Regions from separate parts of the Streptomyces sp. R818 genome, predicted to be linked through region 1. Evidence: riboswitches for the same ligand, from Rfam matches in the RefSeq annotation. Region 1 holds a riboswitch; the other holds the start of a gene.

What was found. A riboswitch is a leader RNA that binds a small molecule or an ion and turns the genes downstream of it on or off. The one in region 1 is predicted to bind glycine.
Region 2: another riboswitch for glycine. It lies ahead of gcvP (aminomethyl-transferring glycine dehydrogenase); the one in region 1 lies ahead of gcvT (glycine cleavage system aminomethyltransferase GcvT).

Annotation. Positions count from the first base shown of each region.
Region 1 covers NZ_JAOCNE010000001.1:326,813-330,208, forward strand. The annotation lists gene N5I75_RS01420 (enhanced serine sensitivity protein SseB) at 1-349, opposite strand, end outside; gene N5I75_RS01425 (AAA family ATPase) at 453-1,022, opposite strand; glycine riboswitch at 1,185-1,300, shown strand; glycine riboswitch at 1,301-1,419, shown strand; gene gcvT (glycine cleavage system aminomethyltransferase GcvT) at 1,472-2,596, shown strand; gene gcvH (glycine cleavage system protein GcvH) at 2,673-3,053, shown strand; gene glyA (serine hydroxymethyltransferase) at 3,059-3,396, shown strand, end outside.
Region 2 covers NZ_JAOCNE010000013.1:437,483-440,878, reverse strand. The annotation lists gene N5I75_RS31450 (DNA polymerase IV) at 1-194, shown strand, start outside; gene N5I75_RS31445 (PRC-barrel domain-containing protein) at 873-1,247, opposite strand; glycine riboswitch at 1,427-1,521, shown strand; gene gcvP (aminomethyl-transferring glycine dehydrogenase) at 1,718-3,396, shown strand, end outside.

The sequences.
Region 1 (3,396 bases):
GAAGGCCACGCGCGAACTCCACGGCCGGGGCCACGGTGCAGCTCATCCGGCCGCCGGTGACCTGCATGAACTGCTCCTCGGAGCTGAAGACCGGCACGTAGGCCTGGCCGCCCAGCTCGAACGTGGGCAGGTCGAGGTCGCGGCTCTCGGGGGAGCCGCCCTGCGGCAGGGGTATCCAGACCGGGCTGCGGCCGAGTACCTCGACGATGCGCGGTCCCGCCCCCTCGACACCGAGCGCGGCGGCGAGGACCTCCTCCAGCTCGTTGGCCGGCCAGCTCCGGGTGGGCTGGGGGTGCGGGTGCGCCTCCTCGTGGAAGCGCGCGTCCTCGTGAAATGCCGGGTGTTCCATAGCCGCCGACGATAACGCCTGCACCGCGAGGGTCCCTCGCGGAACGTGATGGAGCCGAGGGTGTCCGTCGCGGCCCGGCCCGGGACGAGTGCGCCCGCAGGGGTTACCCCCGGAACGTGATCCCGCCGAGGGCGTCCGTCGCGGCCCGGTCCAGGAGCACCGCCGACTCGATGCCCGTCGGCAGCTCGCCGCGCTCCGTCGAGGTCACCAGGGCGCCGACGGCCCGGCGGTGGCGGGCGAAGGCGTACCGGGAGACGCCCCGGCCGCGCGCGAGCTGCCCCTGCAGGGCCAGCGGCGGCGGCACGTCGAGGAGGACCAGGTGGACGGCGGCGCCGCGGCGTCTGGCCGTCCGGATCACCCAGCGCCGCACCCACGCCTGGGTGCCGCAGTCGTGCACGACGACGCTGGCCCCCGAGCGCATCGCCCGCCGCAGGCCCAGATAGTGGGCGACGCGGACCAGCGGGCGGTAGACCGCGTACGGCAGGAAGCGCGGGAGGCGGGCGGCCCAGCGCTCCCTGGTGTCCTGGGAGTCGACGCGCACGACCGTGACGGCCCGGCGCATCAGCGTGGACTTGCCGCTGCCCGGCAGCCCGGAGAGCACCACGAGGTCACCTGCCGCGAACCGGATGCGCCGCGGTGTCCTGCCGCTCCGCCCGCGTAGGTCCCGGACCATGCGCTGTCGCGGGATCCGCACCGTGATCGTCCTCCCCGTTCCGGTCACGCCGTATCTGCCCGGCAAGTGTAAAGAGAAGGTAATGCCCGCCGCCGGGTTTCCCCGTTCCGCGCTCGTGCGATGATGTGCGCGCCAGACCCACACAACCGCATACCGGCCGCTTGAATCCGCGCGGGAGAGTTCCGGGAACCACCAGCCCCCATGTAGGACGGGTGCCCGGACGCCGAAGGAGCAAGTCCCTCCCTTGAATCTCTCAGGCCCCGTACCGCGCGGGCGAGGCACATCTGAAAAGCGGGCCGCCCCAGACGTACGGCGGTCCCACCCAAGGTGCAAGCCATGACCTCCGGTACGCGGGGTCGGGGCGAACCTCTCAGGTTCCGATGACAGATGGGGAGGACCTCCGCCACGGGGGACCCCTCGCCACCGCCGTTCACGCCCGGGAGCACGCCATGACCGATACCCCGCAGACGCCCCGCACGACCGCGCTCGACGCCCTGCACCGCTCGCTGGGCGCGACCATGACCGACTTCGCCGGCTGGGACATGCCGCTGCGCTACGCCAGCGAGCGCGACGAGCACAACGCCGTACGGACGAAGGCCGGTCTCTTCGACCTGTCCCACATGGGCGAGATCACGGTGACCGGCCCGCAGGCGGCCGAGCTGCTCGCCTACGCCCTCGTCGGCAACATCGCCACGGTCGGCGTCGGCCGCGCCCGCTACACCATGATCTGCCGCGCCGACGGCGGCATCCTCGACGACCTGATCGTCTACCGCCTCGCGGAGACCGAGTACATGGTCGTCGCCAACGCGGGCAACGCGCAGATCGTCCTCGACGCCCTCACCGAGCGCGCCGAAGGGTTCGACGCCGAGGTCCGCGACGACCGCGACGCCTACGCGCTGCTCGCCGTCCAGGGCCCGCACTCCCCCGCCATCGTGACATCCGTCACGGACGCCGACCTCGACGGGCTCAAGTACTACGCGGGCCTGCCCGGCACCGTCGCGGGCGTGCAGGCGCTCATCGCCCGGACCGGCTACACCGGCGAGGACGGCTTCGAGCTGTTCGTCGCCCCCGCCGACGCGGAGAAGCTGTGGCAGGCGCTGACCGAGGCGGGCGCCGAGTACGGCCTCATCCCCTGCGGCCTGTCCTGCCGCGACACGCTGCGCCTGGAAGCGGGCATGCCGCTGTACGGGCACGAGCTGACCACCGAGCTGACGCCGTTCGACGCGGGCCTCGGCCGGGTCGTGAAGTTCGAGAAGGAGGGCGACTTCGTGGGCCGGGAGGCGCTCGCCGCCGCCGCGGAGCGCGCCGAGACCGCCCCGCCCCGCAAGCTCGTCGGCCTCGTCGCCGAGGGCCGCCGGGTCCCGCGCGCGGGCATGCCGGTCGTGCACGAAGGACAGGTGATCGGCGAGGTCACCTCCGGCGCCCCGTCCCCGACCCTGGGCAAGCCGATCGCCATGGCGTACGTGGACGCCGCGCACGCCGGGCCGGGCACGCCGGGCGTGGGCGTGGACATCCGTGGTACGCACGAGCCGTACGAGGTCGTGGCGCTGCCGTTCTACAAGCGCCAGAAGTAAGAGTCCGGCTGCGCAACCCGCCGAGCGCTCGCCCCACCGTCACCCGCACCCTCCCGCGTACAGGAGAATTCGCCTCATGAGCAACAACCCCCAGCAGCTGCGTTACAGCAAGGAGCACGAGTGGCTGTCGGCCGTCGAGGACGGCGTCGCCACGGTCGGCATCACGGAGCACGCGGCCAACGCGCTCGGTGACATCGTCTTCGTCCAGCTCCCCGAGGTCGGCGACACCATCACCGCGGGCGAGACCTGCGGTGAGCTGGAGTCCACCAAGTCGGTCTCCGACCTGTACTCGCCCGTCTCGGGCGAGGTCACCGAGGCCAACCCGGACGTCGTCGACGACCCGTCCCTGGTGAACTCGGCCCCCTTCGAGGGCGGCTGGCTGTTCAAGGTCCGCGTCTCGGACGAGCCGAAGGACCTGCTCACCGCCGACGAGTACACCGAGTTCTCCGGGAGCTGACCCATATGACCGACAAGTCCGTACTGAACGAGTCCCTGCACACGCTCGACCCCGAGGTCGCCAAGGCCCTCGACGCCGAGCTGCACCGCCAGCAGTCGACCCTTGAGATGATCGCGTCGGAGAACTTCGCCCCCGTCGCCGTCATGGAGGCGCAGGGCTCGGTCCTCACCAACAAGTACGCGGAGGGCTACCCCGGCCGCCGCTACTACGGCGGCTGCGAGCACGTCGACGTCACCGAGCAGATCGCGATCGACCGGGTCAAGGAGCTGTTCGGCGCCGAGTACGCCAACGTGCAGCCGCACTCGGGCGCCTCCGCGAACCAGGCGGCCCTCTTCGCGCTCGC
Region 2 (3,396 bases), on a different contig from region 1:
AGTACGGTCCCGGCTGGGTCCAGGGGAGCGGCCTCGGGCGGGTGACGGTCCGCTTCGAGACCCCGTACGAGGAGGTCCCCGGCCGGGTACGGACGTTCCTGGTGGACGACCCGCTGCTGGAGCCGGCGGATCCGTTGCCGCTGGTGGAAGGGGTGGAAGGGGTGGAGGAGCCGGGGGTGCGGGAGGTGTCCTGAGGGGCGGCATGGGAGGGGGCGCTGGAAAGTGCCGCGGGGTGTGTGGGGCGCTGCTGGGCGCGGCCCAGGGGTGGAGGGTCACCGGGTCCGGGGTGGCCGCTTTCGAGGGGGCTCGGAGTGCGGTGTCGGCGGCGGGGCCGGGCGCTGCGTAAGGGTGGCCGGTCACCGGAATCTCGGGGCGGCCTCTTCCGGGGCCCGAGCGCAGTCTCGGCGGCGGAGGCCTGGGATGGCCGGCCACCCGGATTCAGGGAGGCCATTTCGCAGGGGCTGGAGCCGCGTTCGGTGGCGGGCCTGGCCGCCAAGGGAAGGGGCGAAGCAGGGCGCCGGTCACGGTGGAGGCGGGGCAGTCGCTTCCGAGGCTCGGAGTGCGGTGTCAGCGGTGAGGCGCTGGGCGCTTGGTGAGGGGCGGGCGGGCACCGGGGCCGGGGCGATCGATGCCGAAGGGCTCGGAGTGCTGTGTCAGCCGCGAGGCGCCGGGCGCTTGGTGAGGGGCGGGCGGGCACCGGGGCCGGGGCGATCGATGCCGAGGGGCTCGTGGGGCGGTGTCCGTGGTGGGGCCTGGCTGTCGGGTGAGTGAGGTGTGAGGCAGGGTGCCGGCGGTGAGGTCGGCGTTGTCGAGCAGCAGTGGGACGGAGTCGCAGCGGCGGGGGCCTGGCCGCTGGAGGCTGGAGGCTGGGGTTAGGGGTGTTCGGGGTCGGGGGTTGCTATGTGGCCGAAGGTGGTGTCCGGGGGTGGTGGGACCGTCGTGTCCAGGCCGTAGTGGTGGTAGAGCTGGAGTTCTTGCTGGGGGGAGAGGTGGCGGCCCACGCCGAAGTCGGGGGAGTCCTTGATCAGGGCGCGTTCGAAGGGGACGCGCAGGGTGCCGTCGACGAGGTGGCTGGGGGCCAGCGGGATGAAGGCGTCGCGGCTGAAGAGGCCGGTGCGTATCGCCGCCCATTCCGGGATGCCGGTGGCGTCGTCGAGGTAGACCTCGTCGATCGTGCCGATCTTGGTTCCGTTGCGGTCGAACGCTTTGCGGCCGATCAGGTTGCGCGGATCGATGTCGGTCTGCACGGGCCCTCCAGCAGGTCGCGACTCGTCGGGAAACGCTACAGACTCGCTCGAGCGGTGGCGACGAACTGGTCCATAAGCGCTACGAAATCGGTGGTAAGCACTACGAAAGAGCACTTCTGACAAGGCGGCCACTCGGGGGCTTTGGTCATACTGCCGCTGGTACGCTGGCAAGCGGCTGCTGACCCTGTGCGGGAGAGTCTCCGACCGAGGTCGGAGGCGCCGAAGGAGCAAATCCTCCCCGGAATCTCTCAGGCCCACGTACCGCACGGACGAGGTCACTCTGGAAAGCAGGGCGGGGGCACGTGACCCACCCTCACCGACGGTGAAAGCCGGCGTGTTCCGTACAGCGTTCGACAGGTGTACGGGGCGGGCCGGTGAAGCTCTCAGGTTGAGATGACAGAGGGGGAGGCCGTCCGGGCACCCGCGCCGTGGTGCCCCTCGCAGGTCGTAGTGACCAGGAGGCCTCCGCAATGACCGCCAACCGCACTCCGCTTTCCGCCCTTGAACAGGGGATCCCGTTCGAGCAGCGCCACATCGGTCCGGATGACGCCGCGCAGGCCAAGATGCTCGCGCAGGTCGGCTACGGCTCGCTCGACGAGCTGACGGCGGCCGCGGTGCCGGATGTGATCAAGAGCGCCGAGGCGTTGGAGCTGCCCGCCGCCCGGACCGAGGCCGAGGTCCTCGCCGAGCTGCGCTCCCTCGCCGACCGCAACCAGGTGCTCGGTTCGATGATCGGCCTCGGCTACTACGGGACGTTCACGCCGCCCGTCATCCTGCGCAACGTCATGGAGAACCCCTCCTGGTACACGGCCTACACGCCCTACCAGCCGGAGATCTCGCAAGGCCGCCTCGAGGCGCTGCTCAACTTCCAGACGATGGTCGCGGAGCTGACCGGACTGCCGACCTCCGGCGCCTCGCTGCTCGACGAGGGCACCGCCGCCGCCGAGGCCATGGCCCTGTCGCGGCGCATTGGCAAGGTCAAGAACGGCGTGTACGTGGTCGACGCCGACGCGCTGCCGCAGACCACCGCCGTGATACAGACGCGCGCCGAGCCGACCGGCGTCGAGATCGTCGTCGCCGACCTCAGTGACGGCATCCCCGCCGAGGTCGCGGAGCGCGGTGTCGTCGGCGTGCTCGTGCAGTACCCGGGCGCCTCCGGTGCCGTGCGCGACATCAAGCCCGTGATCGACCAGGCGCACGACCTCGGCGCCGTCGTCACCGTCGCCGCCGACCTGCTCGCCCTCACGCTGCTCACCTCGCCCGGCGAGCTGGGCGCCGACATCGCGGTCGGCACGACCCAGCGGTTCGGCGTCCCGATGGGCTTCGGCGGTCCGCACGCCGGATACATGGCCGTGCGCGAGAAGTTCGCCCGCTCCCTGCCCGGCCGCCTCGTCGGTGTCTCCGTCGACGCCGACGGCAACAAGGCGTACCGCCTCGCCCTGCAGACGCGCGAACAGCACATCCGCCGCGAGAAGGCCACGAGCAACATCTGTACGGCGCAGGTCCTGCTCGCCGTCATGGCCGGCATGTACGCCGTCTACCACGGGCCCGACGGCCTGCGCTCCATCGCACAGCGCACCCACCGCTACGCCACCCTCCTCGCCGCCGGTCTGACGGCGGGCGGCGTCGAGGTCGTGCACGGGACGTACTTCGACACCGTGACCGTACGGGTACCGGGTCAGGCCGCTCAGGTGGTGCGGGCCGCGCGCGAGCGCGGGGTCAACCTGCGCCAGGTTGACGCCGACCACGTCTCCGTGGCCTGCGACGAGACCACCACCCGCAGCCAGCTGCACATCGTCTGGGGCGCCTTCGGCGTCGAGGGGGACATCGAGGCGCTGGACGCCGAGGTCGCCGACGTGCTGCCCGCGTCGGCGCTGCGCGGCGACGAGATCCTTACGCATCCCGTCTTCCACCAGCACCGCTCCGAGACCGCGATGCTGCGCTACCTACGCAGGCTCGCCGACCGTGACTACGCGCTGGACCGCGGCATGATTCCGCTGGGCTCCTGCACGATGAAGCTGAACGCGACGACCGAGATGGAGCCGGTGACCTGGCCCGAGTTCGGCCAGCTGCACCCCTTCGCCCCGGCCGAGCAGGCGCAGGGCTACCTGACGCTCATCACGGAGCTGGAGGAGCGCCTCGCCGAGGT